DNA from 4 places in the Rahnella inusitata genome. Region 2 is predicted to be linked to each of the others. Evidence: predicted binding sites of a transcription regulator. Region 2 holds the regulator's gene; each other region holds the start of a gene.
The links. Region 2 encodes PurR, which represses purine synthesis genes. Its sites were predicted from a motif close to CANGCAAACGTTTGCNTG; they were not measured.

Region 1: a site for PurR is predicted at 3,696-3,713, ahead of purH (bifunctional phosphoribosylaminoimidazolecarboxamide formyltransferase/IMP cyclohydrolase). Genes of this name have one in related genera too.
Region 3: a site for PurR is predicted at 6,030-6,047, ahead of glyA (serine hydroxymethyltransferase). Genes of this name have one in related genera too.
Region 4: a site for PurR is predicted at 2,807-2,824, ahead of rbsD (D-ribose pyranase). Genes of this name have one in related genera too.

The regions. Positions count from the first base shown of each region.
Region 1 covers NZ_CP065024.1:53,219-60,701, forward strand. Annotated here, with positions in the region: rRNA gene I2123_RS00230 (23S ribosomal RNA) at 1-1,234, opposite strand, end outside; tRNA gene I2123_RS00235 (tRNA-Glu) at 1,459-1,534, opposite strand; rRNA gene I2123_RS00240 (16S ribosomal RNA) at 1,678-3,220, opposite strand; gene purH (bifunctional phosphoribosylaminoimidazolecarboxamide formyltransferase/IMP cyclohydrolase) at 3,900-5,489, shown strand; gene purD (phosphoribosylamine--glycine ligase) at 5,535-6,824, shown strand; gene I2123_RS00255 (DUF1481 domain-containing protein) at 6,892-7,483, opposite strand, start outside.
Region 2 covers NZ_CP065024.1:2,227,919-2,235,401, reverse strand. Annotated here, with positions in the region: gene I2123_RS10490 (C40 family peptidase) at 344-1,246, shown strand; gene cydH (cytochrome bd-I oxidase subunit CydH) at 1,411-1,500, opposite strand; gene purR (HTH-type transcriptional repressor PurR) at 1,834-2,859, shown strand; gene I2123_RS10475 (S6 family peptidase) at 3,232-6,987, shown strand; gene punR (DNA-binding transcriptional activator PunR) at 7,045-7,483, opposite strand, start outside.
Region 3 covers NZ_CP065024.1:1,500,308-1,507,790, forward strand. Annotated here, with positions in the region: gene I2123_RS07085 (sensor histidine kinase) at 516-1,955, shown strand; gene qseG (two-component system QseEF-associated lipoprotein QseG) at 1,984-2,730, shown strand; gene glrR (two-component system response regulator GlrR) at 2,727-4,064, shown strand; gene glnB (nitrogen regulatory protein P-II) at 4,221-4,559, shown strand; gene hmpA (NO-inducible flavohemoprotein) at 4,630-5,820, opposite strand; gene glyA (serine hydroxymethyltransferase) at 6,153-7,406, shown strand.
Region 4 covers NZ_CP065024.1:394,650-402,132, forward strand. Annotated here, with positions in the region: gene rbsC (ribose ABC transporter permease) at 1-856, opposite strand, end outside; gene rbsA (ribose ABC transporter ATP-binding protein RbsA) at 863-2,368, opposite strand; gene rbsD (D-ribose pyranase) at 2,376-2,795, opposite strand; gene kup (low affinity potassium transporter Kup) at 3,010-4,878, opposite strand; gene ravA (ATPase RavA) at 5,146-6,654, shown strand; gene viaA (ATPase RavA stimulator ViaA) at 6,657-7,483, shown strand, end outside.

The DNA.
Region 1 (7,483 bases), 2.2 Mb from region 2:
AGCACCCCTCACAGGACACCTTCGACGGCTTACAGAACGCTCCCCTACCCAACAACGCCTAAGCGTCGCTGCCGCAGCTTCGGTGCATGGTTTAGCCCCGTTACATCTTCCGCGCAGGCCGACTCGACCAGTGAGCTATTACGCTTTCTTTAAATGATGGCTGCTTCTAAGCCAACATCCTGGCTGTCTATGCCTTCCCACATCGTTTCCCACTTAACCATGACTTTGGGACCTTAGCTGGCGGTCTGGGTTGTTTCCCTCTTCACGACGGACGTTAGCACCCGCCGTGTGTCTCCCGTGATAACATTCTTCGGTATTCGGAGTTTGCATCGAGTTGGTAAGCCGGGATGGCCCCCTAGTCGAAACAGTGCTCTACCCCCGAAGATGAGTTCACGAGGCGCTACCTAAATAGCTTTCGGGGAGAACCAGCTATCTCCCGGTTTGATTGGCCTTTCACCCCCAGCCACAAGTCATCCGCTAATTTTTCAACATTAGTCGGTTCGGTCCTCCAGTTAGTGTTACCCAACCTTCAACCTGCCCATGGCTAGATCACCGGGTTTCGGGTCTATACCTTGCAACTTGACGCCCAGTTAAGACTCGGTTTCCCTACGGCTCCCCTATTCGGTTAACCTTGCTACAAAATATAAGTCGCTGACCCATTATACAAAAGGTACGCAGTCACCCAACAAAGTAGGCTCCCACTGCTTGTACGTACACGGTTTCAGGTTCTATTTCACTCCCCTCGCCGGGGTTCTTTTCGCCTTTCCCTCACGGTACTGGTTCACTATCGGTCAGTCAGGAGTATTTAGCCTTGGAGGATGGTCCCCCCATATTCAGACAGGATGTCACGTGTCCCGCCCTACTCATCGAACTCACAATAAGTGCATTTTTGTGTACGGGACTATCACCCTATACTGTGCGACTTTCCAGACGCTTCCACTAATGCACAAACTGATTCAGGTTCTGGGCTCTTCCCCGTTCGCTCGCCGCTACTGGGGGAATCTCGGTTGATTTCTTTTCCTCGGGGTACTTAGATGTTTCAGTTCCCCCGGTTCGCCTTGCATGGCTATGTATTCACCATGCAATAGTGTGTCGAAACACACTGGGTTTCCCCATTCGGGTATCGTCGGTTATAACGGTTCATATCACCTTACCGACGCTTTTCGCAGATTAGCACGCCCTTCATCGCCTCTGACTGCCTAGGCATCCACCGTGTACGCTTAGTCGCTTAACCTCACAACCCGAAGGTGTCTTAAAAGACATCGTCGCATTGCGATTATTTGAGAGACTCTATTACAGACAAAATCATCACTCAGTACTTCTACGGAGAGTGATGTTCAGCTGTAATGTTTCAATTTTCAGCTTGTTCCAGATTGTTAAAGAGCAATATCTTAAACACGACTCGTTAAAGTCATCTTTAAGATATTCGGTGATAATGTCTTTCACACATTATCGGAGTGGCGTCCCCAAGGGGATTCGAACCCCTGTTACAGCCGTGAAAGGGCAGTGTCCTAGGCCTCTAGACGATGGGGACACGAAAAATCCGCACCAGACCCCCAAAAGGGCTTGGCACTTTTCGCATCAGCGTAAGGTCTCCCTTACCGCATCAACAGGTGCTCTTGCTCATTAATTTCATCAGACAATCTGTGTGGACACTGCACAATGCGTATCTTTAGGTAAGGAGGTGATCCAACCGCAGGTTCCCCTACGGTTACCTTGTTACGACTTCACCCCAGTCATGAATCACAAAGTGGTAAGCGCCCTCCCGAAGGTTAAGCTACCTACTTCTTTTGCAACCCACTCCCATGGTGTGACGGGCGGTGTGTACAAGGCCCGGGAACGTATTCACCGTAGCATTCTGATCTACGATTACTAGCGATTCCGACTTCATGGAGTCGAGTTGCAGACTCCAATCCGGACTACGACATACTTTATGAGGTCCGCTTGCTCTCGCGAGTTTGCTTCTCTTTGTATATGCCATTGTAGCACGTGTGTAGCCCTACTCGTAAGGGCCATGATGACTTGACGTCATCCCCACCTTCCTCCGGTTTATCACCGGCAGTCTCCTTTGAGTTCCCACCATTACGTGCTGGCAACAAAGGATAAGGGTTGCGCTCGTTGCGGGACTTAACCCAACATTTCACAACACGAGCTGACGACAGCCATGCAGCACCTGTCTCACGGTTCCCGAAGGCACTAAGCTATCTCTAGCGAATTCCGTGGATGTCAAGAGTAGGTAAGGTTCTTCGCGTTGCATCGAATTAAACCACATGCTCCACCGCTTGTGCGGGCCCCCGTCAATTCATTTGAGTTTTAACCTTGCGGCCGTACTCCCCAGGCGGTCGACTTAACGCGTTAGCTCCGGAAGCCACGCCTCAAGGGCACAACCTCCAAGTCGACATCGTTTACAGCGTGGACTACCAGGGTATCTAATCCTGTTTGCTCCCCACGCTTTCGCACCTGAGCGTCAGTCTTTGTCCAGGGGGCCGCCTTCGCCACCGGTATTCCTCCAGATCTCTACGCATTTCACCGCTACACCTGGAATTCTACCCCCCTCTACAAGACTCTAGCTTGCCAGTTTCAAATGCAGTTCCCAAGTTAAGCTCGGGGATTTCACATCTGACTTAACAAACCGCCTGCGTGCGCTTTACGCCCAGTAATTCCGATTAACGCTTGCACCCTCCGTATTACCGCGGCTGCTGGCACGGAGTTAGCCGGTGCTTCTTCTGCGAGTAACGTCAATCGCTGCAGCTATTAACTGCAACGCCTTCCTCCTCGCTGAAAGTGCTTTACAACCCTAAGGCCTTCTTCACACACGCGGCATGGCTGCATCAGGCTTGCGCCCATTGTGCAATATTCCCCACTGCTGCCTCCCGTAGGAGTCTGGACCGTGTCTCAGTTCCAGTGTGGCTGGTCATCCTCTCAGACCAGCTAGGGATCGTCGCCTAGGTGAGCCATTACCCCACCTACTAGCTAATCCCATCTGGGCACATCCGATGGCGTGAGGCCCGAAGGTCCCCCACTTTGCTCTTGCGAGGTCATGCGGTATTAGCTACCGTTTCCAGTAGTTATCCCCCTCCATCAGGCAGTTTCCCAGACATTACTCACCCGTCCGCCGCTCGTCACCCAGAGAGCAAGCTCTCCTGTGCTACCGCTCGACTTGCATGTGTTAGGCCTGCCGCCAGCGTTCAATCTGAGCCATGATCAAACTCTTCAATTAAAAGTTCGATTTGCTTAAACAAGTTAAGCGGTGCTCAAAGATTACTTCGTAATAATTCAACTAAATGAATTACTGCTTGGTCACTCTAAGACTTGATATTTTTTGCCACCGAGGTGGCTGATATCGTCTTGTGAGTGCCCACACAGATTGTCTGATAAATTGTTAAAGAGCAGTGAGTTACGCGCTTTCGCTTGCTAACTCGAGGTGGCGTATATTACGCTTTCCTCATTCAGTGTCAACCGTTTATTTCGCCGGATGCCGCTGTTTTTAATCTTTCCCGACCCGGTTACTTCGTGATGTTGTTCACGTTGTTCCCTGTCGATGGAGCGGCATTATAGGGAGTTCTGAGCAGGCCGCAAGGGGTAATTTTAAGAAAAATCACTGTTTGCTGCATTACACAGCAACCCCACAGCTTATACCGTGTTTTGCACAGATTTATCCACAAAGGGACAGGAATCTCAAATTTTGCGAGCGTCGCGCAATCGTTTTCGCTACAATTTCGCGCGTCAGTTTTCGCCGCCCTTAATGCGTTATAAATGAAAAGTCAGTCGTCGAAGGGAAGTTATCTGAGCGCGATCCCACGTTTTTCTGCAAATTGCTCTATATAGAGAGAAGAAAAGCGTCATTGAATTCAGATAACGCTCTTTATTGCGACTCCAAAGCCAAGGATACAACCACCATGCAACAATCTCGTCCAATCCGCCGCGCCCTGCTCAGTGTTTCTGACAAAGCCGGTATCGTAGAATTCGCCCAGGCACTCTCACAGCGTGGCGTCGAGTTACTTTCCACTGGCGGAACCGCCAGCCTGTTGGCTAAAGCCGGTCTGCCAGTCACCGAAGTGTCTGACTACACCGGTTTCCCGGAAATGATGGATGGACGCGTCAAAACCCTGCACCCGAAAGTTCACGGTGGCATCCTCGGTCGCCGCGGGAAAGATGATGAAATTATGGCGCAGCATGCTATTGCGCCAATCGACATGGTGGTCGTTAATCTTTATCCGTTCGCACAAACCGTCGCACGCACGGACTGTTCGCTGGAAGATGCTGTAGAAAACATTGATATCGGCGGGCCAACCATGGTTCGCTCAGCCGCGAAGAACCACAAAGACGTGGCGATTGTCGTTAAGAGCAGTGACTACGCCGCTGTGATTGAAGAGATGGATGCCAACGGCAGCTCGCTGACGCTTGCAACCCGTTTTAATCTGGCAATTAAAGCCTTCGAGCACACCGCTTCTTATGACGGCATGATTGCCAACTACTTCGGCACGATGGTTCCGGCTTACCATGGCGATACCGAAACCGCCTCCGGGCAGTTCCCCCGTACGCTAAATCTTAGCTATATAAAGAAACAAGATATGCGTTATGGCGAAAACAGCCATCAGAATGCAGCCTTCTATATAGAAGAGAACGTCAGCGAGGCTTCTGTCGCGACATCGACTCAGCTTCAGGGCAAAGCACTTTCCTATAACAATATCGCCGATACTGATGCAGCGCTGGAATGTGTGAAAGAGTTTGCGGAACCTGCCTGTGTGATCGTCAAACACGCTAACCCTTGCGGCGTAGCCATCGGCGACAGCATCCTGGCCGCTTACGAGCGCGCTTACCAGACTGACCCAACGTCTGCTTTCGGCGGCATCATCGCTTTCAACCGTGAACTGGATGCTGACACCGCCAAAGCGATCATCAGCCGTCAGTTTGTCGAGGTGATCATTGCCCCTTCCGTCAGCGAAGAAGCGCTGGCTCTGACCGCAGCCAAACAAAACGTCCGTGTGCTGACCTGTGGTCAGTGGCAAGGTCGGCAGGCGGCATTGGACTTCAAACGCGTCAACGGCGGCTTGCTGGTTCAGGATCGCGATTTAGGAATGGTGGATGCCAATGACCTGCGCGTCGTTTCTGAGCGCCAGCCGACGGAGCAGGAACTCACCGATGCCCTGTTCTGCTGGAAAGTGGCAAAATTCGTTAAATCTAATGCCATTGTTTATGCACGCGACAAAATGACCATCGGCATTGGCGCAGGCCAGATGAGCCGCGTTTACTCTGCCAAAATTGCGGGGATCAAAGCGGCGGATGAAGGTCTTGAAGTCGCCGGTTCTGTTATGGCTTCTGACGCCTTCTTCCCGTTCCGTGATGGTATTGATGCCGCCGCTGCGGTAGGCATTACCTGTGTTATCCAGCCGGGTGGTTCAATCCGTGATGATGAAGTGATTAAAGCCGCCAACGAACACGGCATTGCAATGCTCTTCACCGATATGCGTCACTTCCGTCATTAATTTCTTTCAGCGGGTGCGATGCGCCCGCTCATCCGGAGTCTTCGAATGAATATTTTAATTATCGGTAACGGCGGGCGTGAACATGCGCTGGCATGGAAGGCATCGCAGTCACCTCTGGCTGATAAAGTCTTTGTCGCGCCGGGCAATGCTGGCACCGCGCTGGAACCTTTGCTGGAAAACGTTGATATCGCTGCCACTGACGTTGCCGGATTGCTGGCATTTGCCAAAAGTAACGACATCGGCCTGACGATTGTCGGCCCTGAAGCACCGTTAGTGATTGGCGTGGTTGATGCTTTCCGCGCTGCTGGACTGAAGATCTTTGGCCCTACGCAGGAAGCCGCCCAGCTGGAAGGTTCCAAAGCCTTCACCAAAGATTTCCTTGCCCGTCACAACATTCCAAGCGCCGACTACCAGAACTTTACCGAGATCGAACCTGCGCTGGCTTATCTGCGCAGCAAAGGTGCGCCTATTGTCATTAAGGCTGACGGTCTGGCAGCAGGTAAAGGCGTTATCGTGGCGATGACGCTGAAAGAAGCGGAAGACGCCGTTCACGATATGCTGGCAGGCAATGCTTTCGGCGATGCGGGTCACCGCATTGTGATTGAGGAGTTCCTGGATGGCGAAGAAGCCAGTTTCATCGTGATGGTGGATGGCACGAACGTGCTGCCGATGGCGACCAGCCAGGATCACAAACGCGTAGGCGATGGCGACAGCGGCCCGAATACCGGCGGCATGGGCGCTTATTCTCCGGCACCTGTCGTAACGGATGAAATTCACCAGCGCGTGATGGATCAGGTTATCTGGCCTACCGTGCGCGGAATGGCGGCTGAAAACAACACTTACACCGGTTTCCTGTATGCGGGTCTGATGATCTCCGCTGACGGCCAGCCGAAAGTGATCGAATTCAACTGCCGCTTCGGCGATCCGGAAACGCAGCCGATCATGTTACGTATGCGCTCGGATCTGGTGGATCTTTGTCTGGCCGGTGCAGAAGGTCGTCTGGGAGATAAAACATCCGAATGGGATCCACGTCCTTCGCTGGGCGTTGTTCTGGCGGCCGGCGGTTATCCCGGCGACTATCAGAACGGGGAAGTCATTCATGGCTTGCCGCTTGAGGAAGTACCGGATGGTAAAGTGTTCCATGCGGGCACCCGTTTACAGGACGAACGGGTTGTCACCAGCGGTGGTCGCGTGTTGTGTGTGACCGCGCTGGGTAAAACCGTGGAAGCCGCTCAACTACGTGCGTACGATTTAGCGAAAGATATCCATTGGGAAGGCAGCTTCTGCCGCAAAGACATTGGTTATCGCGCGATTGACCGTGAGCGCAATCAGTAAACCCGGTTTACCGGCTAACGATCAAAAAAGGCACGCTTCGGCGTGCCTTTTCTTTTGTCGCGAAGATTCAGAGATCTGACTCTTTTGGTTCCCAGCTACAGAAATCTTCATTGGCGACCAACAGTAATTCATTGCCTTCCGGCGCAGTCAGCCAGGCCAAACCGAGTTGATCGTTACTGCGGGTGGCTCGTTTTGCCAGCCAGACCTGCGAACGCACTGTAAGATTTGGCGTTACCTGCTCGCCCGCGCAGGTAGTGATCACACCCTGCCGCCAGCGAGCCTGGATCAGCCGGACATTACCGGCCTGCAGTGCGCTGCTCACATCGAGGATTTTTGCCGCTTCATATTTATAGCGCTCGATGTCGTCTGAGGATAATTTTTCCCGTCGCTCAGGAAGTTGCCGCTGCATAAAGCTGACATTGCCGCCCTCATCGAAACGCAGCATCACGCCCAAATCTGTTTTGGTCGCATGAGTTTCTTTGACAAGGTGAACCTGCCCGTCCTGATATTCGTATCGGGTTATGACCGTATCGCCACCAAAATAGGGGCTGTAGACGTTAAGAATGGTTTGAGGTTGGTTCTGTGCATTGTTTTCGCGCCATAAACGGTTAATGCCCTGATCGGCAACGTAACCACTGGCGAAGAACTGCGGGGTGGTA
Region 2 (7,483 bases):
CGCCATTTTTTGCAGGGTCTTTCGCAATACTGGCATTTTATTTCACTATTTTCGGTGCTTGCGTCAGGGTTCACAAAATAAAAGATTCATCGAGAATAACATTTTTAGCGGTCGGGTTAACACCGGATTTGCAATTCGCCATGGTTTAGCTCAAATATTAACACACTGAAATATGGTCATTTTTTTAACTAAAAATGGCGTTTATTTCAGCATAAAAAAAGCTATTAACTTTTTCTCACAATATGATCTAGAATCGAGGCAATTCGTGCTGTTTTGTCTGGTTCTTTTAGGCAATACTCTGACATCTCTGATGTTTAACCTAACCACTCATGGTAACGAAGCTATGCGCTTACTGTTCACGCTTTTTGTGCTGCTCTTTACCCAGCTATTTTTGAATATAGCCCAGGCCTCACCGCAGACCCGTGTTGCGGCCGATCAGAAAAAGAATCACGTTAACCAGGTTACCCCTGAAGAACGCCGAAAGCGTAAGACGGTTGCTGCCAAAACCACAAAAAAAACCAAAGTGGCACCGGTCAAAGAACAACAGAGCCACGAAAAGAATGCGAAGAAGAGAGTTAAAAGCACCGAACTGGTTAAGCGAAAAAACGCTTCAGAGAAAACAGTAAAAACAACGCGGGCTGAGAGCAAAAAAGAAAAAACACTCAAGACCACCCGGGCCGAGAGCAAATCCACCAAGAAATCTAAAACCCAGGCTCTGGCAAAAAACGCCACGACGAAGGCCAGCAAGAAAGAAGCCTATGGTCGCCACCGTAAAGGTAAAAAGTTAGTTGAAGAAGACAGCAAGCCGATTACATTAAGTGCGACGCATAAAAAACGTTATCAACATGCGCAGCAAACGGCGATGACCAAGCTGATGCATCAGGTCGGCAAGCCTTATCGCTGGGGTGGCACCTCACCTAATACCGGATTCGATTGCAGTGGTTTAGTTTATTACGCGTACAAAGATTTGATTCGCATTAAAATGCCGCGCACGGCCAACGAAATGTACCACCTGCGCGACGCAGCGCCGGTGAAACGCGGCGAGCTGGAATCAGGCGATCTGGTGTTCTTTAGAATCAATAACCGCGGAGCCGCGGACCACGTCGGGGTTTACGTCGGTAACGGCAAATTTATTCAGTCTCCGCGTACCGGTGAAGACATCAAAATCACTTCCCTGGGCGATGATTACTGGCAAGACCATTACGTGGGCGCACGTCGGGTAATGACCCCGAAAACGATCCGATAATAAACAGTTCGTTAAGTCTGAAGTTTCGCTAATCAGCCATTGAATAGCATTTAACGAAGCGTTTCTGCAGGGAAGAGTATCGGCGCAAAGGTCACTGCGTAAAATAGAAAGGGCGATTCCTGTAACAGGTAATCGCCCTTTTTATTGCCTGACTTGCGCGTCTTTTAGTTCATTACTGCGGTGAAGCTGAAAGCGACAATCACGAGCAAAGCGCAAACCGTGGTGATTAATGACAATTTTAGATTGCGGTCCATAAAACCCCCTTACAGATCAATTGTGGCGCTTCATTTAGCCACACTAAATGTGTGCCAACGCATTTTCTCATACTTCCCGGCTAAAATCCCGCGTTGATTCATGCGCGATAACCCACAATAACACTTCCACTTTCCTGCAATATAAGAGAAAATTGTCGGTTACCACGCCTGTGTGCCGGTCGATTTCTCCCGAGGGCGCTTTACGCCTCACTCTGACGAACTCACCCAACGATTTCACTGCCTTTTTATAAGCCCGCAGTGAAATCCACGCAAGCAAACGATTAACATAATGCTAACGTGCTGAAACACGTGAGTTCAGGAGTCATTCCTTACATGGCAACGATTAAAGATGTCGCAAAGCGCGCTGGCGTTTCCACCACAACCGTGTCGCACGTCATCAATAAAACACGTTTCGTCGCCGAAGACACCAAAGCCGCGGTTCTGCTGGCCATCAAAGACTTGCACTACTCACCAAGCGCCGTCGCACGCAGCCTGAAGGTCAATAACACTAAAACGATCGGCCTGCTGGCGACGTCAAGCGAAGCGCCCTATTTTGCCGAAGTGATTGAAGCCGTGGAGAACAGTTGCTTTTCCAAAGGCTACACGTTGATTTTGTGTAACTCACACAACAATCTGGATAAGCAGCAGGCCTACCTGGCGATGCTGGCACAAAAACGTGTCGATGGTTTGCTGGTGATGTGTGCGGAATACCCTGATGAACTGCTGAACATGCTGGAAGAATACCGGTCAATCCCGATGGTCGTAATGGACTGGGGCGAAGCGCGTAAAAACTTCACCGACAGCATCATCGATAATGCGTTCGAAGGCGGATACATGGCCGGACGCTATCTGATTGAACGCGGCCATCGCGATATCGGCGTGATCCCGGGGCAGCTGGCGCGTAACACCGGCGGTGGCCGCTTCCAGGGTTTTGTGAAAGCGCTGACCGAAGCCAATATTCCTTTGCGTGAAGAATGGGTCGTCCAGGGTGATTTCGAACCCGAGTCAGGTTATCAGGCTATGCAAAAAATCCTGATGCAAAAGCAACGCCCGACCGCCGTGTTCTGTGGCGGTGACGTCATGGCGATGGGCGCGATTTGTGCAGCCGATGAATTCGGTTTGCGCGTTCCTCAAGACATTTCCGTTATCGGATATGATAACGTGCGTAATGCCCGTTACTTCTCACCAGCGCTGACCACGGTGCATCAGCCGAAAGAGCGTCTGGGTGAAATGGCCTTCACGATGTTGCTCGATCGCATCGTCAGCAAACGAGAAGAATCTCAGACCATCGAGGTACATCCGAAGCTGGTAGAACGCCGCTCAGTGGCCGATGGCCCTTTCCGCGACTATCGCCGTTAATGTTTGCCTTTACTCTTTGCTATTAATGCTTTTAACGCCTGCTTTTGCAGGCGTTTTTATGCAACACGCGCATTAATTTTTAGTGAAAATTTGTCACGATAAATCATATCTGACCCTTATTATTTATTAAGTAAATTCATTTATTACATGAATTAATCCACTACAAATAATTACCTTCATAATATCATTCGCGTAAGTTATCTATAAAAAAAACAATACAAAATACATATTAAAAAAAATTTCCCTATATATTACAGGCAAATGAAGATTACACATGATTTCAGAAAGCAGACTAGCACAATTAAAATTTCACTTTCCAAAAAGGTTCAACTAATATCCTTCACCTTTTGAAATGGAAGTAAGGAAAATCTAATGGAATGGAAACCGAGTGTACTCGCAACACTCATCTCTTGTGCTATTTTCAATACCCACGCAGGAGTAATGCGTGAAGATGTATCGGTACAAGACTACCGGGACTTCGGTGAAAACCTGGGTAAATATACCCCCGGAGCCGAAAATGTAGAGGTTTTTAAAACTGATGGTACGTCTGCGGGCTTCTTAAATTTCCCGATCCCCGATTTTAGCTCCACTGATGACTCCGCCGTTGCAACGTTAATTTCACCCTCTCACATCGTGAGCGTTGCTCACAACGGTGGCTATAAATCAGTAAAATATGGAAATAATGCGAAGTATTCTTACACTTATCAACTCATCAGCAGAAATGTCGATCCCTCAGGCAGAGATTTTCATGTTCCACGCCTAAATAAAGTTGTAACAGATGCGGCACCAGCCCCCATGATGCTCGCTAATGATGCCCGTAACGATCATGAAAGATATAAATATTACACTCGGGTTGGTTCAGGCACTCAAGTCCAGGTCATTCCGGGAACAAATAAAACCAAACAGCTAAGCAGCGCTTATAAATGGAAATCGGGCGGGACAATGATTAATCCCACCTTTGAAAACTGGAGATTACGGTGGACAAACTACGCGCCAGACGATGCGCGTACGACGCCTTTTAGTTCTGCTGCGCAAGGTGGCGATAGCGGAAGTCCGCTATTTGTCTATGACAGCGTAGATAAACAATGGGAATTGTACGGTGTAACGACGTCGGGTAATGGTTCACCCCCTTACGCGTTGACCACGTATAACTTAGATCTGCAGACAGCCTTTATAAAATCGATCATTGATTCAACGACGGATCCCGATGTCGTGGATGTGCAGGCTGATGGCGATATTCATTGGGGGACCGCCGCTATAACCCAGGGCGATTCTCAGTGGATATGGCATGGTCTAAGCTACGCGCTCCCTACTCAGGCAACCAATGATCAACTGAACGCAACACACGACCTGCGTTTCAATGGCGAAGGTGGTCAACTTGTGCTGGATTCTTCCGTGAATCTGGGCGCGGGTAAACTTCAATTTTCCAATGATTATCGCGTCACCTCCGCGACAGGTGCGAATGCCACCTGGGTGGGTGGCGGCGTAGAAGTGGATGATGGTAAAACGGTTGACTGGGAAGTTAACGGCCTCAAAGGCGATAACCTGCATAAAATCGGTGAAGGGACACTGTATGTAAATGCTACCGGCGTTAATGAGGGTGGACTGCGAGTCGGTGACGGTACCGTGGTGTTGGCCCAACAAGCTGACCAGAACAATAATCGCCAGGCATTTTCTACCGTCACGTTGGTCAGTGGCCGTCCAGTTGTGCAACTTGGTGACGAGAGCCAAATTGCCGGCGATCAGATTCAATTTGGTGCGCGCGGGGGCACTCTTGACCTGAATGGTTACGATATGTCTTTCGCGACGATAAATCACAATGACGATGGTGCGATTATAGCTAACACCAACGATGCTGAACAATCTACGTTGACGCTAAACAACACTTCTTCCCAGAGTTTTATCGGTCATTTAGGCTCGTCGGAACATCCTGATGCGCTTAATATTGACTATGTCCCGGCAGGAGATAATAGCTGGAACTTTGCTGGCGGAGTGGATGCTAATGATATGACAGTGCGTGCGGGCACTGCGATCTTCAGTGGACGAGTGACTCCTCATGCGGCCGGTACGGTCTTCAGCGATGACTGGATCAACGAAAGTTATCATGTGAATCATCTGCTGGTTGAAAGTGACGCCGATTTTATTCTGAATGAACATGCTTCAATGGTCGGCAAGGTGACGCTTGCAGAGCGCGCCAGCATGCAAATGACAGGTAAAACACACTTCACCGGTGATATTGAAGTGGGTAAGCAGGCAAAACTGGTGGCCGTCAATGATACAAGCACATTGGCAAGCACCGATGGCACGGTGGATAGCTGGCTTAATGGTCAAATTTCAGGCGAAGGGTCGCTTGAAAAATACGGCAGCGATACCCTGTACTGGACCGGCGAAAATACCTTGACCGGCGGCGTAGAAATTTATGGCGGGACACTTAAACTTCAGGGTTCTGTGGCTTCGGATATGATTTTGCACGATGCGACTGAGTTAGCGGGTGCGGCCACCATGAATAATCTCACGCTGGGTGATAATGTCATACTGCGTCCTTATGCTGAGCCAAACTTACTAACAGCGGGGAGTTTTACTGCCGCCTCTCAGGGAGTTAATGGTAATTTCATAGCCGGCAATAACACTCACCTCTATCTGCGTACCGGGATGGACGAGCAGCAATCAGTCAGTGATACGTTATTGATTTCAGGAAACGCTGATGCAGCTCAGGCTGTCACGTTACATGTTGATTTATCCGGCAATGGTTATATGACCGACGTGAATAATAGCGGTATCGCCGGTTCTGCCGAAGGGATATCACTTGTTCAGGTCGGGGGAACGTCGACGAAAGACACTTTCCAGCTTGAGCATGGGTACGTCGCAAGCGGACCATGGCAGTATTCCCTCTATACGTTTGCCCCTGGAAAAAGTGATGCATCACAGCGTCTGGTTGACGGCATAGGAAATCAATATTGGGATTATCGTCTGGAAACACGTTATTTGACCGAGGGTGATGAACCTTTACCCATTCCAGACCCGACTCCGGATGTGCCAGATGTTGTTCCGGATCCTACTGTGGATGTGCCTGACGTTGTTCCGGATCCCACCGTGGATGTGCCTGACAACGTTCCGGACCCCACTCCTGTTGCCCCGGCACAACCGGGCCGCCTGGCTGTGATTCCGCAGGTTCCTTCATACTTGTCGTTGCCATCAGCATTGCTCAGCTATAACAGCCGGGTGACACAGACTTTCCAAAATCTGACAAACACCTCCACCATGGAAGGGCCCGAAAGCGAGCACTACCCTCTCTGGCTCCAGTACATCAATGGTGAAGATAACTATCACTCATCGCTGGGTTTTACTGATTACGGATACGATTACACCCAGAAAGAACAAGGCTGGTTACTTGGCGGCAAAGTGATGCACCTGGGTACCGACGAGCAATATCTGGCATGGAATTTAGCCATTTCCAATGCGGATTTGAAAGTTACGCCGGATGCAAAAGACGGTAACAGTGAAGGCAATTACAAAACCTACGGGCTGACTTCTTTACTGACATTCCATCATCAAAGTGGCTGGACATTCGACCTTGGTGCGGACATGACCAAATACGATGGCGATGTTTCGACCGAGGCGCGTGGAAAAGTAGCAGACATTGATGCTTATTCCTGGAGTGGCACACTGGAAAGCAGCTATCCCTTTGTCTTTGGCGAGCATGAATTTGCTCCAGTATTGGGTGCAGGCATCCAGGTGCTGAGTGTGGATGATTTCACCGACATCGACGATGTTGACGTGCATTACGACAATATTGTCCGCCCGACAGGAAAAGCAGGTATGCGTTATCGTTACAAACTGCGTAACAGCGCTGTGGGCAACATGATGCTTTATTCCAGCACTTATCTCACTAAAGACTTCAGCGATACGCCAGATGTATGGGTTAGCAGCACCCGTAATCACGATGTTTCTTCAACATTTGATATGGGAACACCGGGAAGTTCGGCGACGGTTGACGTTGGGGTTATTAATGAACTAACACCGTTCATCTCTCTAAATACCGGTTTCCAGTATCAGCAGCGTCTGAGCAGCGATGATGAAGGCATTAACTCGTGGCAGGGCAATGCAGGGGTAAAAGTGACGTTCTAAAAGAACATTCACAATGCAGGTAAAAATCCATCTCGTGAAGGGATGGGTTTTTATTTTCTAATCGCGCAGCCATTCCTGATTCATCGTATCCGTATCGCCCATGTATTCCAGCAGCCACGCCAGTGATGGCGACGCATTACTTTGATCCCACGTCAGGCAGCACGGGCTGTCCGGGAATCGGTTCTCCAGCGTAAGAATCTGGAGTTTTTTTTGCTCAATCCATGGCATGACGCGATGAACTGGCATCATGCCCACGCATAATCCCTCGGTCAGACACTCCAGCGCACAGGTCCAGTCGGGCACCACCAGACGCCGTTGGTTATCCAGCGTCCAGGTATCGCGCTTAGGTAAGGTCCGCGAGGTATCCTCCAGACACAGCGCCGGATAAGGGCGCAGCTGCTCGTCGTTGAGCGATCCGGTGTGTTGCGCCAGCGGGTGCTGCGGGCTGACCACGCAGTGCCAGTCCATAAAGCCCATGTCGCGAAAACTGAAACGG
Region 3 (7,483 bases), 730 kb from region 2:
TATCTTATTGATTTTTAAGTTATTTAATAAAAGGTGTCTGAAGTGTTGGTTTACGGCGACACTCTGGCTGTTTTTTCAGCGGGTTATCGGGTTTGCAGGCAGAACAATAAAATCACATTTATATAAAAAATGATAAATTTCAGTGTGATATATTTTTTATTTAAATGTTGGCATGCATTGTGCTAGTATCACTGCAGTTGCTCATTCACCTGATTATGATTGGCTCACGCGAAAGCGTTGATATGCTCATAATGCCCGAATGACGCCTAAGAAACGGTGCCTATCGTTCACCAGACCGATAATCGTTGCGCAAGCACGTTATCAAGCATCGAACGACACGTTGAGTGAGGCACCACCTCTTCCGGTTTGCAGAACATCCTGATGGATGTTCTGCAACACCACCCCTCTGAAATTTCCTTTTTTTCTACCATTCCAAAAACCTTAAAGACCATTCGCCGCGACACTGGCTGTTCATACCTTTGTCAGCTAGCATGACTTCATCTGTTGAAAATGAGATGAATGCGTTGAAAAGAGGACGTTTATTCCCCGGTTCGTTACGCCAGTTGGTATTGATGGCTTTCCTGTTAGTCCTGCTGCCTTTGCTGGTACTGGCTTATCAGGCCTATGACAGTCTCGACCAGCTCAGCCGCCAGGCTGCACGGATCAACCGCACTACGCTGACCGATGCCCGTCGCAGCGAGGCCATGTCCAGCATCGCGCTGGAAATGGAGCGCAGCTACCGTCAGTATTGTGTCCTTGACGATCCGACGCTTTCCCGCCTTTATCAAAATCAACGCAAACAATATTCGCAATTACTGGACGCGCATTCTGCCGTGTTGCCAGATTTACGTTATTACCAGACGCTGCGCACGTTGCTGACCCAACTGACTATGCCGGTTTGCCGCAATAACTCGCCGGATGACGATTCCTCAGCGCGGCTGGAGAATTTCTCGCGCACCAATGCTGAAATGGTGCAGGCCACCCGCGAAGTGGTGTTTTCACGCGGTTTACAGTTGCAGCGAGAAATTGCCGAGCGCGGCCAGTTCTTTGGCTGGCAGGCGCTGGTGCTGTTCCTCCTCAGCGGTGCGCTGGTGGTGCTGTTTACCCGCATGATTATCGGCCCGGTGAAAGGCGTTGAACGCATGATCAACCGGCTGGGCGAAGGGCGTAATCTGGGGGATGTCTCGCGTTTTAAAGGCCCGCGGGAAATCCGCTCGCTGGTGCAGCGTATTGTCTGGCTGAGTGAACGACTGGCGTGGCTGGAATCGCAGCGTCATGAATTCCTGCGCCACATCTCTCATGAGCTGAAAACACCGCTCGCCAGTATGCGCGAAGGCACTGAATTGCTGGCCGATGAAGTCGCCGGACCCTTGACGCCCGATCAAAAAGAAGTGGTGGCGATCTTAAACAACAGCAGTCGCCATTTACAGACGCTGATCGAACAGTTACTCGATTACAACCGGAAACTGGCGGATGCGCCAACGCTCAGCGTGAATGTCGATCTTAATGCGTTGGTCACTGACGTGGTGGCAGCCAACAGTCTGCCTGCGCGGGCGAAGAAAATCCGCAGTGAAGTGGTTATTGATGCGCCACAGTGTCTGGCAGAACCGACGCTGTTGCGCCGGGTGCTGGATAATCTCTACTCCAATGCGGTGCACTACGGGGCTGAATCCGGTACTATTTGGGTCCGCAGCCGGTATGGTGAAGAGCGGGTGATTATCGAGGTGGCGAACTCCGGAGCCCCGATCCCCGACGCCGAGCGCGCGATGATTTTTGAACCTTTTTATCAGGGCAGCCAGCAGAGAAAAGGGGCTGTAAAAGGCAGCGGTCTGGGGTTAAGCATTGCTCAGGACTGTATTCGCCGTATGCATGGAGAGCTGCAACTGGTTGCCGTTGAGGATGCTGACGTCTGTTTCCGTATCGAATTGCCCCTGACGGCTGAGAAGAATAAATAATGATGATATTCGCTGGCGGGTGCGACCAATGAGCGCATTCACCTTACTGATTAAATCTGTTCGCCGATTTTTGTCGATCGGTAGCGCGCTGGTACTGGCGGGATGCGTGCAGCACACTGCCGATAATTCCTATTATCAGCAAGTTTCCAGTAATGTTGTTCCTGAAAGCAAAGTGACTGATTTTCGTATTGCGCCCTGTGAGACCCTCTGGGCGCTGGACGATGACGACGCGCTGACCAATTCCCTCTACTGGCTGCGTGCGATGGATTGTGCCGATCGTATGAGCGACGCGCAGGCGCGTTTTCAGGCGCAGCAGATCCCCGCCGCCAGCTGGGATCAGATCTTCAAACAGAGCATCCTGCTGTCAGGTGCCGATCCGGATCTCACGCAGCGCCGGGCCTTGCTGAATAAAGTCAGCCAGAATCGCGGACAGATGCCGTCTTCAATCCGCCCGCTGGTGCAGCTGTGGCGCGAGCGTCAGAATTTGCAGGTGGTACTGGGGGATGAAAAAGCCGGCAATCTCCGCCAGCAATCACTAAATGAAGAAAAACTTCAGGTGATGACTGCACAACAGCAGACACTGGAAAACAGTCTGGCGGATACGCGCCGTAAGCTGGAGAACCTGACTGATATCGAACGTCAGCTCTCCTCGCGCAAACAAATTCAGGGTGATTTACCGGACAACGATCCCGCCACGCCGGCGAAACCGGCTTCTGAATCCTCCGTGAAACCGGCTGAGACTTACACGCCGCCTAAGGATCCGAACGCAAAATGACGCTACGAAAAGCTGCCAGTTTATTGCTGGTCGATGACGATCCCAGCCTGTTAAAACTGCTGGGTATGCGCCTGACCAGCGAAGGTTTCCGTGTCACCACTGCCGAAAGCGGGGCAGAAGCGCTGCGTGTGCTGCACCGTGAACGTATCGACCTGGTCTTGAGTGATTTGCGCATGGATGAAATGGACGGCATGGCGCTGTTCGCGGAGATCCAACAATTCCAACCGGGCATGCCGGTGATCATTCTTACCGCGCACGGCTCGATCCCCGATGCGGTCGCCGCCACGCAGCAGGGCGTCTTCAGTTTCCTCACCAAACCTGTCGATCGCGATGCGCTCTATAAAGCCATCGATGAGGCGCTGGCGCAGTCCAGCCCGTCGGCGGATGAAAGCTGGCGCGAAGCAATTGTCACCCGCAGCCCTGTCATGCTACGTCTGCTGGAGCAAGCCAATATGGTCGCCCAGTCCGACGTGAGCGTGCTCATCAACGGCCAGAGCGGCACCGGTAAAGAAGTGCTGGCGCAGGCGATCCACGGTGCCAGCCCGCGCGGGAAGAAAGCGTTTATCGCCATCAACTGTGGTGCGTTGCCGGAACAACTTTTGGAGTCCGAGCTGTTCGGCCATGCCAAAGGTGCGTTTACCGGCGCGGTCAGCAGCCGGGAAGGGCTGTTTCAGGCGGCAACCGGAGGGACGTTATTTCTTGATGAAATCGGCGATATGCCGCTTTCATTGCAGGTAAAACTGCTGCGTGTTTTGCAGGAGCGCAAGGTGCGCCCGCTCGGCAGCAATCATGATATTGACGTCGATGTCCGCATTATTTCTGCCACGCACCGTGATTTGCCCAAAGCGATGGAGAAGGGCGAATTTCGCGAGGACCTGTTCTACCGTCTGAATGTGGTCAGCCTGAAATTGCCAACGCTGAGCGAAAGGGCGGAGGATATTCCGCTGCTCGCCAATCATTTGCTGCGGATCTCGGCGCAGCGGCACAAGCCGTTTGTGCGCAGTTTTTCTACCGATGCACTGAGACGTTTGATGGCGGCCAGCTGGCCGGGAAACGTGCGTCAGCTGGTGAACGTGATCGAGCAATGTGTCGCGCTCACTTCCGCGCCGGTGATCAGCGAAGCGCTGGTTCAGCAGGCGCTCGAAGGGGAGAACACCGCATTGCCGACATTCGCCGATGCGCGTAATCAGTTCGAGCTGAATTATTTGCGTAAGCTTTTGCAGATAACCAAAGGCAATGTCACGCAGGCGGCGCGTATCGCCGGACGTAACCGCACCGAATTCTATAAATTGCTGTCGCGCCACGAACTGGAAGCGACCGATTTTAAAGAGTAAAGACTGTAAAGAATATCAGCGCCATCGGGTACATTCCCGCCCCTGAACTATGATACCTTTAGCCCCTTCGTACGCCACGCGCCTGCGAAGCCAGATTGTGAACCATGCTGCCGCTCAGGAAGGCGGAGAGCAAACGAATGATTATAAGGGTCCGCCATGAAAAAGATTGATGCGATTATCAAGCCATTCAAACTCGACGATGTCCGCGAAGCGCTGGCAGAAGTCGGGATTACCGGGATGACCGTCACCGAAGTGAAAGGTTTTGGCCGTCAGAAAGGTCACACCGAGCTGTACCGTGGTGCTGAATACATGGTCGATTTCCTGCCAAAAGTGAAAATCGAAATTGTTGTGGCTGATGACATCGTGGATACCTGCGTGGAAACCATCATGACAACCGCGCAGACCGGTAAAATCGGCGACGGTAAAATCTTCGTGTTCGACGTGGCGCGCGTGGTACGTATCCGTACCGGCGAGCAGGACGAAGAAGCTATCTGATCCGCCGTGCGGAGCAGAAACGGAAAAGGCTGACATCGCGTCAGCCTTTTTGCTTTACAGCCTTTCAGATTCAGATCACTTTATGCGGGCCGAAACATTCATAGTGAACTCTGTCTTCGCTGACGTTCATCGCCAGCAACTGTTGCGCGGCGAACTGCATGAACCCGACCGGGCCGCACAGGTAAAAATGCATCGCCGGGTCGCCCAGTTGCGAGCTGACTTTGCTTAAATCCATCAGCCCCTGAAACTGGAAATCTTCGCCAGGGAGATCACTTTCCTGCGGCTGGTTATACCAGACATGGCTTTCCAACGACGGCAGTCGCGCCCCGGCACTTTTCACTTCACCGGCGAAAGCATGGACAGCGCCGTTTTCGGCAGCGTGCAGCCACTGAACCGGGGCGTTATGCCCGCGCTGCGCCAACGTATTTAGCATTCCCAGCATCGGCGTCTGGCCGACACCGGCGGAAATCAGCGCGACCGGCGTGGTGTCGCTGATTTCCATGAAGAAATCACCGTGCGGTGCGGCGAGGTGGATGATGTCACCAGGCTGTGCGTGGTTGTGCAGGAAGTTCGACACCGCGCCCTGATCTTCGCGTTTCACCGCGATGCGATAAGTTTTGCTGTTCGGTGCCTGCGTCAGGGAATACTGGCGAATTTCCTGATTCTTCAGCGAAGCGTCGCGGATATACACCGCCAGATATTGCCCCGGCTGAAAGTCCGCTACCGGCTGGCCATCGACCGGTTCGAGCAGGAAAGAGGTAATCAGACTGCTTTGCGGTTGTTTCGTGGCGATACGAAATTCACGAGTACCGCTCCATCCCCCGGTTTTCTCTGCGCTGTCCTGATAGATTTCGGCTTCACGGTTGATGAACACGTTCGCCAGCACGCCGTAGGCTTCGCCCCAGGCATTCAGAACTTCCTGACCCGGACTGAACATTTCATCGAGCGTCGCCAGCAGGTGTGTACCGACAATATTGTACTGTTCCGGGCGGATGGTGAAACTGGTGTGCTTCTGAGCAATACGTTCTACCGCAGGCAGCAGCGCCGCGAGATTGTCGATGTTGGCGGCATAAGCACAGATGGCGTCAAACAGTGCCTGACGCTGATCGCCGTTGCGCTGATTGCTCATATTGAAGATGTCTTTCAGCTCAGGATTGTGGGCGAACATGCGGTCATAGAAGTGCGCGGTGAGCTTCGGGCCGGTCGCGGCGAGTAAAGGAAGGGTGGATTTAACGGTTGCGATAGTTTGACTGTCAAGCATGGTGAACTCCGTGTCGTTTATTGTAACGCCATAACATGTATTTTAAATGCATCTTATGTAAACCCACAATTTTTGTAAACACCCCTAAAGGGGTAGGGCTATTATCAGATGAGGAATGGCTCACAAAGCTGAAATTTGTACATGTTCAGGTGAATAAAACTCCCTTGATTATGGACAGAGGTTCACAGATCAAAGCCTTGCTGTATCTGGAGCCAATCGTTTGCCTAAAAACCTTAAGCTGACCCTATCCGAAGGCCGCTTAAACATTTACACTGTGGCGCAGAACCCGCAAGGGGCGTTTATTTTTTAGTTTGTTGAGTCAGGAGATGCGGATGTTAAAGCGTGAAATGAACATTGCCGATTATGATGAAGTGCTGTGGGCAGCAATGGAAAAAGAAGTTGTTCGTCAGGAAGAACATATCGAGCTGATTGCGTCAGAAAACTATACCAGCCCGCGCGTTATGCAGGCTCAGGGCTCGCAACTGACCAACAAATATGCCGAAGGCTACCCAGGCAAACGCTATTACGGTGGCTGTGAGTACGTCGACATCGTTGAACAACTGGCTATCGACCGTGCAAAAGAATTGTTCGGTGCTGATTTTGCTAACGTTCAGCCACACTCCGGCTCACAGGCAAACTTCGCGGTTTACACCGCACTGTTACAACCGGGCGACACCATTCTGGGGATGAACCTCGGTCACGGCGGTCACCTGACTCACGGCTCACCGGCTAACTTGTCCGGTAAACTGTACAACGTGGTGCCTTACGGTATCGACGAAACTGGCGATATCGACTACGAAGATGTGAAACGTCAGGCTGAAGCGCACAAACCAAAAATGATCATCGGCGGCTTCTCCGCGTTCTCCGGTATTGTTGACTGGGCCAAACTACGTGAAATCGCTGACAGCATTGGTGCCTACTTATTCGTCGACATGGCACACGTTGCTGGCCTTATCGCCGCAGGCGTTTACCCTAATCCGCTGCCACACGCACACATCGTCACCACAACCACGCACAAAACGCTGGCTGGCCCACGCGGTGGTCTGATCCTGGCGAAAGGCGGCAGCGAAGAGTTCTACAAAAAACTGAACTCCGCCGTCTTCCCTGGTGGTCAGGGCGGCCCGCTGATGCACGTGATTGCCGGTAAAGCGGTAGCACTGAAAGAAGCGATGGAACCTGAATTCAAGGTGTACCAACAGCAGGTGGCGAAAAACGCACAGGCAATGGTGGCTGTGGTTCTGGAACGTGGTTACAAAGTGGTTTCCGGCGGTACGCACAACCACTTGTTCCTGATGGATCTGGTGGATAAAAACCTGACCGGTAAAGAAGCTGATGCCGCTTTGGGTCGCGCCAACATCACCGTGAACAAAAACAGCGTGCCAAACGATCCGAAGAGCCCGTTTGTAACTTCTGGCGTACGTATCGGTACACCTGCTGTGACCCGTCGCGGCTTCAAAGAAGCAGAAGTCCGTGAACTGGCTGGCTGGATCTGTGACGTACTGGACAACGTGAACGATGAAGCCACTATCGAACGCGTAAAAAACAAAGTTCTCGACATCTGTGCACGCTTCCCGGTTTACGCATAATATTGCGGTAACCGTCAGGTGCTAAAACCCGCTCCGGCGGGTTTTTTTATACGTATGAATCAGAATTTGTGAGCTGG
Region 4 (7,483 bases), 1.8 Mb from region 2:
GGATCAATGCACCGATCAGCGTTCCAACAATGCGCCCTTTACCCCCGGACAGGCTGGTTCCCCCTAAAACAACAGCGGCAATCGCATCCAGCTCGTAGCCCGTACCTGCGTTAGGCTGCGCTGAAGACAAGCGAGCCACTTCGATGATACTGGCCAGAGCGGCTAACAAACCACACAGGGAGTAGACGATAATTTTGACTTTATCGACGCTGATACCTGACAGACGCGTAGCGGATTCATTGCCGCCAAGCGCGTAGATATAACGCCCTAACCGGGTGTGATGCAGCATGTACCAGGCTGCAATAAACACCACGGCCATCAGCCAGACCGGTGTCGGAATACCCAGCGGGCGCCCGATACCAAACCAGCCAAACACATCTGCCACATCATTAAAGCCTGTGCTGATCGGGCTGCCGTTGGTGTACACCATGGTGATACCGCGCAGCAGCAACATCATGACCAGCGTGGCGATAAACGCCTGCACTTTACCTTTGGCGACAATCATGCCTGTGACGGCGCCGATACCTGCACCCAGCGCCAGCGCGCCTGCCACGGCAACCAGCGCATTCACTTCCAGCCCGACGATAGAGGCCGCAACCGCACCGGTCAGCGCCAGCAAAGAACCGACGGATAAATCAATACCTGACGTCAGGATCACCAGCGTCATGCCCACGGCCATAATGGCGTTGACGGACGTTTGCTGAAGGATGTTAAACAGGTTATTCACGGTGAAGAAATTCGGGCTCATAGAAGAGACCACGGCAATCAACACCAGCAGCGCAATCAGAGACTTCTGCTCCAACAACCACTCTTTACTGATCCAGCGCTTTTTGGCTGACAATGTCTGAGAACTCATATCTGATTACTCCTGCGTCACGCGGTATTGCTTGCCGACAGCGGCTGCCATCAACACTTCTTGCGTAGCCTGTTCTATTGGGAATTCACCGCTTAAATGACCTTCATGCATCACAAGAACCCGGTCGCTCATACCGATCACTTCCGGCATTTCTGAGGAAACCAAAATGATGCTCAGCCCTTCGCGCTTGAACTGGTTAATAAGCTGGTAAATTTCTTTTTTGGCACCGACGTCAACGCCGCGCGTCGGTTCGTCGAGGATCAGGACTTTTGGCCGCGTCATCAAACCGCGGGCAATCGCCACTTTTTGCTGATTACCACCGGAGAGCAAACCAATCGGCTGCATCATCGATGGCGTTTTAATATTGAAGAGGCGAATGAAGTCGCCGACGGCCTGCTGTTCATCCGCATGCTTGAGGCGTCCGCCGCCGTGGCTGAAATAACGCAGTGCGGTCAGCGACATGTTTTCTTTCACCGACATCCCGAGCACTAATCCATCGCGTTTACGATCTTCGGAGATATAAACAATACCGTTCGCCAGACCGTCCTGCGGCGAGTGAGTAACCACTTCGCGGCCATCGAGCGAAACGTAGCCGCTTTTACGTGGCAACGCGCCGTAGAGGATTTTCATCAGCTCGGTGCGGCCAGCCCCCATCAGCCCGGAGACACCGAGGATTTCGCCGCTGTACAACTCAAAACTGACGTTATCCACGCCCGGCCCGCAGACATCACGAACCTGCAAGCGCAGCGCGCCGCGTGCGTGGTTAATGCGTGGGTATTGCTCTTCCAGACGACGGCCAACCATCATTTCGATCAACGTGTCTTCTTCCAGCTCGCTGACCGGACGCTCTGCGATAAACTGCCCGTCACGGAATACGGTGACGTCATCGCAGATCTCAAAAATTTCTTTCATGCGGTGGGAGATGTACACCACGCCGCAGCCAGCCGCTTTGAGTTCGCGAATGACGTTAAACAAAGAGGCGGTTTCAGTGTCAGTCAGCGCATCCGTCGGTTCATCCATAATGATGACTTTGGATTCGAAACTCAGCACTTTGGCGATTTCGACCATCTGCTGATCGCCAATCGATAATTCACCGACCAGGCGATCGCTTTTGTATCGCAGATTCAGGCGGGCCAGGAGTTTGTCCGCTTCGGCATACATCTTTTTCCAGTTGATGCGGCCAAAACCGTTTACAAACTCACGGCCAAGAAAAATGTTTTCAGCAATAGTCAGCTGAGGGATCAGGTTAAGTTCCTGATGGATGATACCGATCCCCGCTTCCTGCGAAGCTTTCGGGCCACTGAACGCGGTTTCCTTGCCGAGGAAATGTACTGAGCCGGCATCTTTCTGATAGATGCCGGTCAGCACTTTCATCATCGTGGATTTACCCGCGCCGTTTTCACCCACCAGCGCCATGACACGTCCCGGATAAACGCTGAGCGCCGCGCCGGAAAGTGCTTTCACGCCGGGAAAGGCTTTATCAATCCCTGTCAGTTGCAGCAAAGGTTGCATAAAGGCCTCAGAAGGTTACGCCGGCACACAGGATCACATTCGCATACGGCGAACATTCCCCGCTGCGGATGACAGCCCGACTTTTTTCGGTTTGCGCTTTGAATGCCTCATGACTGACGTAATCCAAAGCAATGGTGTTTCCCTGGTGTTGTTCGAGTTGTGTCAATCGGGCGAGTAACGCTTCATGGAGTTGAGGATTTTTGGTGAGGATTTCCTCTGCGAGGATAGCCCGCTCAACCTGCATCTCGTGTGTCACTACCTCTAAGACTTGTAAAAAGGTGGGAACTCCCTGGGTTAGCGCCAGATCGATGCGCTGGCAAGCTGCTGGCACCGGAAGTCCGGCATCGCCAATAACCAGCTGATCGGTATGACCTAACCGGGCAATAACAGTTGAGATTTCGGCATTTAATAGCGGTGACTTCTTCATTTTGACTCCTACAGCGAAACGTTTCGCTCACCACTGAGTTTATGAAACTGGCCGCACAAGGCAACGAAGATGTGATGGAATTGTGATCAGCGTCGAAACGTTTCGCTGAATGATTCAGAAATAGGGAGGCAATTTGAGTTAGTCATTTCAGAAAGGAGAAGGCACAAACAAAACAGGGTACCCGAAGGTACCCTGTGAGCGGCAAAAGGCAGGATTATATTTCCACCTGCGTTCCCAGTTCGATAACGCGGTTTGGCGGGATTTCAAACTGGTCCGGTGCGCGCAAGGCGTTACGGCTGAGCGCCATGAACAGCTTACCCCGGAAGTAGAGATACCATGGCCGCTTGGTCAGGATCAGCGATTCATGCGACATGAAGAACGACGTTTCCATCATCCGGCACGGCAAACCTTCCAGACCACAGCGGTGGAAAATCTCTTCCACGTTCGGCGTTTCTTTAAATCCGTAACTTGCCACCACACGCCAGAACGTCGGCGACAGCTGCTCGATAGTGACACGCCGGACGTTGTGCACATAAGGCGCATCTTCCGTTCGCAGCGTCAGCAGAACCACGCGCTCATGCAGCACCTTGTTGTGCTTGAGGTTATGCAGCAACGCAAACGGAATGACGTTGATGGCTCGCGACATATACACCGCCGTTCCCGGAACACGAACCGGCGGGGATTTCTCCAGCGAGGCGATCATTGCCTCCAGAGAATTCCCGTGTTCGTTCATGCGGCGCATAAGACGAAAACGCTCGCTTTTCCAGGTAGTCATGACGATAAACATGCACAGGCCGAGCGTCAGCGGCAGCCAGCCGCCGGAGAACAGCTTGGTGGCGTTTGCGGCAAACAGTGGAATATCCATAAACAGCAGACCGATCAGCAAAATGCCAACCAGGAACGGTTTCCAGTGCCAGTTTTTCAGCGCCACCGTACAGGAAAGAATGCTGGTCAGCACCATTGTACCGGTCACGGCAATACCGTACGCCGCCGCCAGATTGCTGGAATGCTCAAAGCTGGCAATCACAATCACCACTGCGAAATACAGCAACCAGTTAATGGCCGGGATATAAATCTGACCGGCTTCCATTTCCGAGGTGTGGATGATGCGCATCGGCGGTAAATAGCCCAATCGCACAGCCTGACGCGTCAGGGAGAACACGCCGGAAATCACAGCCTGAGAGGCAATGATGGTCGCTAAGGTGGCTAATACCAGTAACGGAATTAACGCCCAGTCAGGCGCCAGCAGGAAGAAGGGGTTTTTGATCGCTTCAGGATTCTTCAGCAGTAACGCGCCCTGACCGAAGTAGTTCAGCACCAGAGACGGCAATACCACCGTGAACCATGCCAGACGGATCGGGAATTTCCCGAAGTGCCCCATATCGGCATACAACGCTTCCACACCGGTAATCGACAGAACGACAGCGCCGAGTGCCAGGAAGGAGAAGGATTTATGTTCGATAAAGAAGTTTACCGCCCACATCGGGTTCATGGCGCGTAAGACTTCAGGGTTCTGCATGATGCTGTTTACGCCAAGAACGGCGAGCGTCAGGAACCAGACCAGCATCACCGGGGCGAAGAGTTTGCCCACGATACCGGTTCCGTGTTTCTGAATAATGAAAAGCAGCGTCAGAACAGTAATAGAAAGAGGAACGATATAAGGATCGAGTGATGGCGCGGCGATCTCCAGACCTTCCATTGCGGAAAGCACCGAAATGGCCGGAGTGATCACTACTTCGCCATAGAAGAAGCTGCCACCGATCAGGCCAAGTATCACCAGCACCGCCGTGGTGCGTGATGACGTGTTTCTGCCCGCCAAAGACATCAGCGTCAGTATGCCGCCTTCGCCCGCATTGTCCGCCCGCATCACATACGTGAGATACTTGAGCGACACAATAAGGATAAGCATCCAGAAAATCAGAGAGAGAAAACCAAATACGACGCTAGGCTCAACATTGAAACCGTAGTGTCCTGAAAAACACTCTCTTAAGGTATAGAGAGGACTGGTACCAATGTCGCCATAGACCACACCAATGGCGGCCAGGGTTACTGCTGGGAGTGACCGTTTATGTTCAGTGCTCATATTTCGTTTCTTTTTTGCTCGAACATCCGTAAGCGATGCGTGCGCTCAGTCCAATGATGCCCACTAAAAGGCGCACAGTATGCACGAATAAATCAGATTGCCTACCCTTAAATGTGCAGCTAAACCGGCGTTCAGAGGAACGAGGTCACAAATCTCATAATAGAAAATTTTTATTAATCAACAAGCTATACAGTGAAAAATAATCATGGCTTATCGCTGCGAGCCAGTACACTATTCAATATCTAAATGAAAACCGGAAGAGACAGTATGGCGCAATCTCCCCTTCTGGCAGAACGGATTGCCCGTCTTGCTAACGCACTGGAACATGGCTTGTACGAGCGACAGGACGCCATTCGTTTATGCCTGCTGGCCGCACTGTGCGGCGAAAGCGTTTTTCTGCTCGGCCCGCCGGGCATCGCAAAGAGCCTGATCGCCCGCCGTTTAAAATTCGCCTTCCGTCATGCTCGTGCCTTTGAATATCTGATGACGCGATTTTCCACGCCGGAAGAAGTCTTTGGCCCGCTATCAATTCAGGCCCTGAAAGATGAAGGCCGATATCTGCGTCTGACCGAAGGTTACTTACCGGAAGCTGAAATCGTCTTCCTTGATGAAATCTGGAAAGCAGGTCCTGCGATCCTCAATACCTTGCTGACCGCTATCAACGAACGCCGTTTCCGGAATGGCGAACGCGAAGAACCGATCCCTTTACGCCTGCTGGTCAGCACCTCTAACGAACTGCCTGAAGCCGACGGCAGCCTGGAAGCGCTATATGACCGCATGTTGATCCGCCTGTGGCTGGATAAGGTACAGGATAAGCAGAATTTCCGCTCACTGCTCACCAGCCGCACCAACGAAAGCGCCAATCCGGTGGCCGAATCATTGAGTATCAGCGACGACGAGTATCAACAATGGCAGCCGGAGATCGATAAAGTCAATCTGCCGAATGCGTGCTTTGAACTGGTTTTCCAGCTTCGTCAGCGTCTTGATGCGCTCGACACCGCGCCTTATGTTTCAGATCGCCGCTGGAAAAAGGCACTGCGTCTGTTGCAGGCCTGCGCATTCTTCAGCGGGCGAAACACCATCACGCCTGTTGATCTGATCCTGCTTAAAGACTGCCTGTGGCATGACCTCAATACGTATCAGCTGTTGCAAACTCAAATCGAGCAGCTGATCACCGAGCAGGCCTATCAGCAGCAAACATTACTGATGAAAATCCAGCAGTTAGATCAGCAGTGGATGCAGTACCAGCAGCAACAAAGCTCACGTCAGTCCATCAAGCTCGGCAAAAAAGCCGGGATGTTCAGTCGCAAACCACAACACAGCTTGCCGGACAGCCTTTCCGCCACTCACCTGACGTTATTACTGCAAACACCTTTGCACCTGCATGAAATAAAAGTCACTCACTTGCTCTTCGACCGCACGGCGCTGGAAGAGTGGCTCAATAAAGGCGGCGTACTGAAAGCGAAGCTAAATGGCATCGGCTTTGTGCAAACCATCGATGCCGAGATTGATGATAAACAGCAGTTGCTGGTGCTGGACGTCAGTCGCCAGAGCACGCCGCTGACTTTGCCAGGCAACGAACATATCGCCGTTCCCGACGAGATGAAGAATACGCTGAGCGATCTGAGTGCAAAACTCGCGCAGCAGCGGCATGAATTTGGCCAGCAGCAAAACTGCCTGTTTGTTCCGGCGCAATGGATGGCGAAAATCGAAGCCAGCCTGCTGCAGGTCACCGAACAGCTGCGCCATCAGCAGCAGACGTTCAGCGGGCACTAACTATGTTCAGCCTGGAATCTCTGGATCTGCTGCTGGCGATCAGCGAAGCCGAATTGATCGAGGAACTGATCGTCGGACTGCTTGCCGCGCCTGCGCTGGCCGTTTTCTTTGAGAAATTCCCCCGCCTCAAACGCGCGCTGACCAAAGATCTTCCCGAATGGAAGCTGCGGCTGCGCCAGAGGATCCATGAAACGCCCGTACCGCCCGATCTGGCGAAAGAATTCTACCTTTACCAGCAATGCCAGCAGACCGATATCACCACCTTTCAGACCGGGCTGCCGGCGCTGATTGATGAGTTGTTCCGGCTGAACTCTCCTTTTACTACCGAGGCCCGTACATTATTCGAGAACAATGAGGAATCGCGAACGGCAAGAACTGGCAATAGTTTTCAGACTCTCTTCCTCCAGCGCTGGCGCCTGAACCTGACATTCCAGACGGTGAACGTTCATCACCAGTTACTGGAGCAGGAACAGGAGAAATTGCAGGAGGAGTTACTTCAGCGTCTTGAACTGAGCAGCGAGTTGTCTCCTTTATTAGCAGAGAACGATACCGCGGCAGGACGTCTTTGGGATATGAGTAAAGGAAAGCGTCTGCGCGGGGATATCCAGTCACTGGCCCGCTTTGGTGCTTTCCTGCAACAACAGCCTGAGCTGGTTCATCTGGCAGAGCAACTGGGGCGCAGTCAGACGGCCAAAACCAGTCCGCATGAAGATGCCAAAATGGAAACGCATCGGCTGATGGTCCGCGAACCCGCGACAGTGCCGGAGGAAGTGAACGGCATTCACCAAAGCGACGATATCCTGCGGCTGATGCCGACCGAACTGGGTAC